DNA from 2 places in the Anaerobacillus alkaliphilus genome. Region 1 is predicted to be linked to the other one. Evidence: a T-box and tRNA genes for the amino acid it is inferred to sense, from the RefSeq annotation. Region 1 holds a T-box; the other holds one or more tRNA genes.
The links. The T-box of region 1 lies ahead of DS745_RS18980 (valine--tRNA ligase). A T-box ahead of a tRNA ligase gene usually reads a tRNA of that ligase, here a tRNA-Val.
Positions count from the first base shown of each region.

Region 2: it has a tRNA-Val gene. The T-box ahead of DS745_RS18980 (valine--tRNA ligase) is inferred to sense a tRNA for this amino acid. The anticodon was not compared.

Region 1 covers NZ_QOUX01000046.1:768,446-772,649, forward strand. Annotated here, with positions in the region: gene DS745_RS18980 (valine--tRNA ligase) at 1-1,695, opposite strand, end outside; T-box leader at 1,843-2,107, opposite strand; gene DS745_RS18985 (ABC transporter ATP-binding protein) at 2,244-2,915, opposite strand; gene DS745_RS18990 (ABC transporter permease) at 2,915-4,129, opposite strand.
Region 2 covers NZ_QOUX01000046.1:525,901-530,104, forward strand. Annotated here, with positions in the region: gene gerPC (spore germination protein GerPC) at 1-582, shown strand, start outside; gene DS745_RS17785 (spore gernimation protein GerPD) at 587-769, shown strand; gene DS745_RS17790 (spore germination protein GerPE) at 782-1,159, shown strand; gene DS745_RS17795 (spore germination protein) at 1,230-1,448, shown strand; gene DS745_RS17800 (Hsp20/alpha crystallin family protein) at 1,511-1,951, shown strand; tRNA gene DS745_RS17805 (tRNA-Val) at 1,991-2,065, opposite strand; gene DS745_RS24945 (hypothetical protein) at 2,151-2,327, opposite strand; gene DS745_RS17810 (phosphatidylglycerophosphatase A family protein) at 2,416-2,973, opposite strand; gene DS745_RS17815 (alpha/beta hydrolase) at 3,129-3,851, shown strand; gene DS745_RS17820 (YjcG family protein) at 3,874-4,204, shown strand, end outside.

The sequences.
Region 1 (4,204 bases):
ATAGAAACGTAAATCATTTCCCGGGGAACTTCCTGTTGAAAGGAAGAAACGAAGCGCATCAGCACCATATTTGTCGATAACATCCATCGGGTCAACACCGTTTCCTAAGGACTTACTCATTTTACGTCCTTCAGAGTCACGAACTAACCCATGAATTAATACGTCTTTAAATGGGCGTTCTCCTGTAAACTCTAATCCTTGAAAAATCATCCTAGCAACCCAGAAATAAATAATATCGTAACCTGTTACAAGAACATCAGTTGAGTAATAACGTTTGAAGTCTGCTGAGTTTTGATCTGGCCAACCCATTGTTGAAAATGGCCATAATGCAGATGAGAACCAAGTATCTAGAACATCTTCATCTTGTGTCCAATTTTCGCTATCTTGAGGTGCGTCATGCCCTACATACACTTCACCTGTTTCATTGTGATACCAAGCTGGGATACGATGTCCCCACCATAATTGACGTGAAATACACCAATCACGAATGTTCTCAATCCAGTGTAAATACGTTTTTTCAAAACGTTCAGGTACAAAATTTACTTTCTCATCTTTTTGTTGCAATTTGATTGCTTCTTCAGCTAATGGACCCATTTTTACAAACCATTGTGTCGATAAATATGGCTCAACAACAGCACCGCTACGCTCAGAGTGACCAACTGAGTGCATATGCTCTTCAATTTTAAAGAGAACGCCTTCTTCTTGTAAATCTTTTACGATTTGTTTACGGCATTCAAAACGATCTAAGCCCTGATATTTCCCAGCATTTTCATTCATCTTTCCAGACTCATCCATAATTAAAACACGTTCTAGATTATGTCTGTTACCAATCTCAAAGTCATTTGGATCATGAGCTGGTGTAATCTTTACTGCGCCTGAACCAAATTCCATGTCTACATAATCATCAGCAACAATTTCAATTTCACGGCCTACGATTGGTAGTTTTACTTTCTTCCCAATCAGATGTTTGTAACGCTCATCTTCAGGATGAACTGCAACAGCTGTATCACCTAGCATGGTTTCTGGGCGTGTCGTTGCAACTTCGATATGTCCACTACCATCCACTAATGGATACTTCATGTGATAAAAAGCACCCTGAACATCTTTATGAATTACTTCTATATCAGAAAGGGCCGTTTTGGTCTGTGGGTCCCAGTTAATAATGTATTCACCACGGTAAATTAGCTTTTTTTCATAAAGCTTTACGAATACCTCACGTACTGCTTTCGAAAGACCTTCATCTAGTGTAAAACGTTCACGAGAATAATCTAAAGAAAGCCCTAATTTTGACCATTGGTTACGGATAAAATCAGCATACTCACTTTTCCATTCCCAAGACTTTTCTAGGAACTTTTCACGACCTAAGTCATAACGACTTACTCCTCCTTCGCGAAGTTTGCCTTCTACTTTCGCTTGCGTTGCAATACCTGCATGGTCCATTCCAGGTAACCATAGGGCATCATAACCTTGCATACGTTTCGTTCGAATTAAAATATCTTGTAACGTTGTGTCCCAGGCATGACCTAAGTGAAGCTTACCTGTTACGTTTGGCGGAGGAATAACGATTGTATAAGGTGTCTTACCTTCCTCACCTTTTGCTTCAAAAAACTTTCCTTCTAACCAATACGGATACCATTTTGCTTCCGTACTCTTCGGGTCATACTTTGTTGGCATTGATATCTCTTGATTTGCCATCTCTTATTTTCCTCCCTTTTCAAAACCAATTTTGAATTGTGAATTGTGAATTATGAATTAATTAGAGGAGCTTCGAGGACTAACCCAAGAGCAATTCAAAATTCATCATTCATAATTCATAATTAAATAAAAAAACTCCCTCCATCCTCAAAGGACGAAGAGAGTATATTCGCGGTACCACCTTTGTTTGCGGTTAGCAAAAAAACGTTGCTAACTGCACACTTCATTCATCTAACGGTTATAAACCGGCTTAAGCTACTAAGAAAAGTAAGTAACTTTTCATTCAAATAAGCTGCTCATGGGCGACCTTCTATCTTTAGCTCCTGAAAAATCTCTCAGCAATGTTATCCAATAACATGATTTTTCTCTCTGGTGGTATTAGAGATGTACTCTTCCCAATCTAAGCATGTCTCGTATTCAAATTGTGTACTAACATTTTACATGGTTACATTGAAAACCGTCAATAGCTTCCATGAAAATTTCCATTAAAAGTATTGCCTATTTTTTTTACCACCATACACTAGCAAGTCATAATTCATAATGGACAATTAGGTTTTCAGTAATTCCCCGTCTTTTATTTCAAGCAATGAAGTTCCCTCTTTGGCAAGTTGACGATCATGGGTCACCATGATAATCGTTGTACCTTGTTGATTTAATCGCTGAAATAAATTTGTAATTTCTTTTGCTGTCACTGCATCCAAAGCTGAGGTAGGCTCATCTGCAAAAAGTACCTCCGGTCGTTTTAATAACGCCCTTGCAACCGCAACTCGACGTTGTTCACCACCACTAAGTTGATAGGGTAGGTGCGAAGTATAATCTTCTTTTATACCAACTGTTTGAAGAAGAGACAATGCTCTTGCTTCTAAGTGTTGCCGCTTCTCACCTCGTAACAGTAACGGTAGCATAACATTTTCTAAGAGAGGCACTCCTGGAGTTAAGCTTGCAAATTGAAAGATCATCCCAAACAGTTTAAAACGTAAATTTGTTCTTTCACTGTCTTTTAGCTGTGATGTTTTGGTACCATCTATCCAAATCTCACCAGATGTTTGCTTGTCTAGCAAGCTAGCCAATGCTAGTAGTGTTGATTTCCCACTACCCGAAGGTCCGACGATAGAAACGAAGTCTCCTTTATTAATACTAAAATTTATATTCTTTAAAGCAAGAATTGATTTCCTTCTAGTAAGGAAGTATTCCTTATTAACATCTTCGAACATTATCATTAGCTCTCACCTTCTGTCATAACCTCATAAGGTTCTTGCGAGAAAAAAGCACGAACAGGAAAAAATGCAGCGATTATCGTGCAAACCATTATTATGAATATTGTTACCAAGCCAATCATCAGGCTCGTTTGAAAATCAGGTAAGACTAGTGGCAATTGAAAAATCAAATATAAGAGAGTCTGTTGATCATATAAGATACTTAATGAAAATAGCACTCCTACACTGCTACCAATTATTGAAACAATTGCCGCCTCTACAAGTAATAGTTGGTACACATTCGTTTTTGTAACACCTAGTGCAAATAAGACCCCAATTTCTTTTTGCCTTTCTCTGATTAATGCTGAAAATAGGGTAACTACTTGTAAAAGAGTTAAAGACAACGCAACTGCAATCATGATGTAGCTTAGTAGCTTTAATGGAAATACCTGCTGTTGTAGTTGGTCTTTAAGACCAGAGCCTAGTACTACATCTACCCCTTTTGAACCTAACTCAAGTTGCTGTTTCACAAAGAGTTGTGTATGAGGAGTTGTATTTATATATATAGCTGATAACGCTGATGTGGAAAGATGTTTTAATGGGTCTACCTTGGCTATCAAAGTTCTCGCTGTATCTAATCTCATGAAAATGGTCTCGTCTGCGCCTGTACCTGTTGGAAATAAGGCATTTTTAACCATAAATGGTTCTTGGAATAACATGACTTTTTCTTTAATATATTCATCATCGTAATGATATAAAAATCGTTCCCCGCCAGCATGTATACCGATGACAATCTCATTTTCAGCTAACTGCTGAAACCCCGGCATGAATGTTTTTAATGTGAAATCTCGTTCAGGGTCATAAGCGACTACAGGAAAATCTCCCATTGTCCCACAACAAGAGGTTGAAATCGTTTCTAAAAACAGTTGGGGTGCCCATTCAGTGATGTCGTCTATCTTGGAAATTTGATCGACGACTAGGCTCTCATCAAAATAGAGGTCATTTACTGCACCTGTGACAATGTTTTCGCCTGCATAAGCGCCCATTCCTTTAGGGACAACGATAATATCCGCACCCAATCGTCCCTCAATTGCACCCATGCTATCATTTAAAGAATGTATAAAGAAATAACTTGTAAATAACAAGAAAGCAGCAACCGCTGTACTTCCTCCAAGCAAAAAAGCACGCTGACGTTTTTCCTTTATTATTTTCCAAGCAATTCGAAATATTACTTTCAAAAGAGGCACCTCGTACTATTGATCATTTTCTTTACTAAACACGACACGAACAACAAACCAAATGAGCCAGATACA
Region 2 (4,204 bases), 240 kb from region 1:
CAGTTATATCAATATTTAGAAGTACAACAAAGAAAGATTGATCATTTAGAACTATTGATAGAAGATCTCAAAGCAAATATAGAGACGATGAGGAAGGAAAATTCCGGTAAAGTCGAACGTATCGAATATAAATTTGATCAGTTAAAAGTAGAACGATTAGAGGGAACTCTAAATATTGGTATCACACCGACTGGTGGCATTGAACCAACTTCCATAGAAGATTTTACAGTTAGTCGAAACAGTGTTAATTTACCAGCAACAGCACAGCAAAATCCATTTCTATTTGAAAATGTAAAAAATGCCGTATTCCAGTACTTAAATAACGATTGTTATGACGTCATGGCTGCTATAGAGCAACAGTATAATAACCATTTAGAAACTTCCTACCGTAATTTCATTATTGATGACGTACGTAAACAAATTGAACCGCGGATCCATTACTATTTACGAGGATTAAATACAGTAGAAGCTGATGAGCTAGGTTTAAAAGAAATAGAACAGACGACTATTACCAAGATTACAAATGATATAAATAAAACTATTGAACAGTTTATTAAACACTTGCCTCAGAAAGGAGAGTAAAACTATGAACTTTACCGTTGTTAACCACGATATTTCTGTAGGTGATATTAAAATTAGAGGTGTTGCCTCTTCCTCAATTTTTTTAATAGGTGATACAAACAACATTTCATTGTCATCCGTTTTTGATACCCCACCTGAATCTTTAATTATCGGCCCATTCGTACCCCTTATTTTGGAAGATGAATAGGATTGTTATTGTATGCATAGAACATCTGTAGTCAGTAGCACGCTTTTACGAAACTTGGGTTTAAGCTCTGTATTTCAAATTGGGGACTCAGTTCAAATTACACCTCAAAATTGGGCTTTAGCAGTACAAAGACAAGTGGAATTTTTTTATGGTAAAGAAGGAAACTTTGAAGCATATCGTATTTTCACCATCACTCTACCTCACTTACCCGTTACCGAACAAGTTTTAATAAATCGATTTAACCAATCGAGCTTTATCAAAGCAAAACACATACAAATAACAAGTGTTTCGGGATCTAGTGTATACCATATCGGTTCTACACAAAATATCCAAGCAGAATCAAGAATTAAGCATATAAGGCAAATTGAAAGGGTTCGTGAGGAATTATAATAGGATTGTAACCTAACTAAATTCATCACATACACTATGTATTAATACGGATGAAAAAAGGTGTGTTTATATGCCTGCAATTGTTGGAGGACCTTTCAAGATTAATGAAAACGGTGGAGTCATTAATTTTGGCGATACGCTCAACATATCGCCAAAGAGTGTTTCTAAATCTGTTTCTGGTTCAGGTGGTGGTAACTCTGGTGACTTCACAATTGTTAACAATGGACTTAATATGAATAATGTCTTAGACCCAGATGTAGTTGACCAAAATCAAGCTGGTAATGTGTAAATGATAGGGTTTCTCTAAGACTCTATCATTTACACATTGTATTATCTAAAGGTGGTGATCCCATGGACCGTGAACTAATGGAATGGATGAAGCCGTTCCAAAAAACTTTTGATCAAAATTTCTTCAAAAGTTTTCACCATCTCTTTGACAATAGTCAAGAACAAAATAAGGAAGTAAAAGTAAATCTGTACGAGGGAATTAATGAAATTCTATGTGTAGTCTTCTTGCCGGGGATTAAAGATGTAGATACAATTTCATTGAAGGTCCAAGGAAATATCGTTAGTGTAGGTGGCTATTTTAATATAGAATTTGAGAACTTTCGATCAACACAACAGGAATTTGAAAATGCTAACTTCAAACGGGTCATTGAATTACCATATACTGTACGAGAAGATAAAGTAGACGCTGAGTATAAACATGGATTATTAATCATTCATCTTTACCGACTTCTAACTGGTCAGCATCAAGAAAATCGTATTCCAATCAAAAATTTAGAAGATTAAAAAACCCTTACAAATTGTAAGGGTTTTGATTGTTATGTATGGTGACCCGTATTGGACTTGAACCAACGACCCCTTGCCTGTCAAGCAAGTGCTCTCCCACTGAGCTAACGAGTCAAATAAGTTATATTCATCATATAACTTACCCATGATTTTGTCAAGTTTGTTGTCGGAAAAGCAGTACGAAGACTGCTTTTCCTGACTATTCATCATACGTGTAGCGAACTACATATTTCTGTTCTGCTAGCTTGCGGATTTCTACCCAAGGTGGCAGTTCATATCCACCACGCCAATTTTCCTCAAGTTTTGCCTTTAGGCAACTAGCTTGAAATTTAGATTGAAATATTTGTTTCCAGTAAATCCATCGAGTGGCCTTCATATGTGTATCTCTCCCCAATAAAGATATACATATTATTTCCAATACGCTAATTTTTATCATAGCATATCATAGCATCTTGAGACTGAAGTTAGCCAATTCTCTCTTCAGAATCTCGTCTATTAATCTCATCTTCTCTAAGTTTTTCCTGACGATCACGTAGACGATGAGCAAGTCGACTTGAGGCATTCGCAGCAACACTACAAATCAGGTCATCTAAAAAGGTATTAACTTGACTACCTTTTTTATCTAGCTCTTTAATAATTCCTGTCTTTTCTTTATCTAAAAAACCAAAAGTTGTTACTGCAATACTCCCATAACCAAAAACACTTCCAAGGGCAATCGTTTCATCTACCCCAAAAAGCCCTTCATCCATTGCCACAATTGATTGGAGTGGTTCTGAAAGCATCCCTTTCTCTGCTAGCTTATCTAGCTCAACACCTACTAAAATAGCATGTTGGATTTCACGCTTTTCTAATACTCTATCAACACTTTCGATACATTCCTCGATTGTCAATGTTTCCGTATATTGAATTTGCATTTTATAGACAATCTCTGCAATATCAATCATTTCTACACCACGTTCTTTTAGTAAGTCTCTAGCTGCCTTTTCAACAATATGACAATGTACTGGTTCAACATATTTCATTTAGAGCCCTCCTTTAAGAAAGAATACCTTTATTCTACCACAGATCCAGTTTTTCTTCATTTGTTGTAAGTCAGAGCTTAAGTTTCGTTTTCAAAAGATAAAAATGGTATATTATTATCATATTGAACTAGTTGAGCTAACAGGAGGGTTTGTTTGTGACGTTGAAAGGGAAAATTATTGATGACTATATAGATAGTCGTTTTTTGCAGGAAAAAATACATTTGAAAGTTTATCTACCTGGGAATTTTTCAACACTTTATACGTATCAATTAGTAATCGCCCAAGACGGAGATGATTACCTTCAGAAAGGAAAACTGGCTACTCTCACCGACGTACTTCTAGAGGAAAAACAAATACAAAATTGTATTGTGGTGATGATCCCATACCATTCAATTGAAGACCGATATAATAAATACTCTCCTAATGGCTCTAAAAACAAGGAATACATCCGCTTTTTAGCTGAAGAGGTTATACCTCACATTGAGAGAAAATATCATACATTTGAGCTTGCCAACGGAAGAACTCTACTTGGTGACTCACTTGCAGCAACAGTAAGCATACACGCTGCGCTAGAATATCCACATACTTTTGGACAGGTCATTGCTCAATCACCATATATTGATCAGAAAACGCTAGACGCTCTAAGTTCATTTACTAAGCCTGAGCTTCTCCGTTTCTACCATACGATTGGGATCCATGAAACAGAAGTAGTGACAACAAAGGGCGCTACAAAAGACTTCTTAACTCCTAATCGAAATTTTTATCAGTTAGCAAAAGAAAAAGGAATTGAGGTCATGTACGAAGAATTTAATGGAGACCACACTTGGACGTACTGGCAACAAGATTTAGGTAAAGCACTCATATCAATGCTAAAATAAATGATTTCTAGGAGGAATGTAAATGAAATACGGAGTAGCAATCTTTCCATCAAAGCAACTACAGGATAAGGCAAATTCATTGCGGGCACGTTATGACTCCCACTACGCGCTAATTCCACCTCATATCACCCTAAAAGAAGCGTTTGAAACAGAAGATGCGAAAACGTTAATTGGTGAAATAAAAAAAATTGTTAAGGAAGTTAACCCGTTCACATTGCATGTATTTAAATATAGTGCGTTTAACCCTATGAATAATACAATTTATATGGGTGTCCAAGAATCCGAGGAACTTATTTCTCTTCAGAAGAAACTAAATACAGGGGTACTTGAGCAAGAACAAGCGTATCAATTTG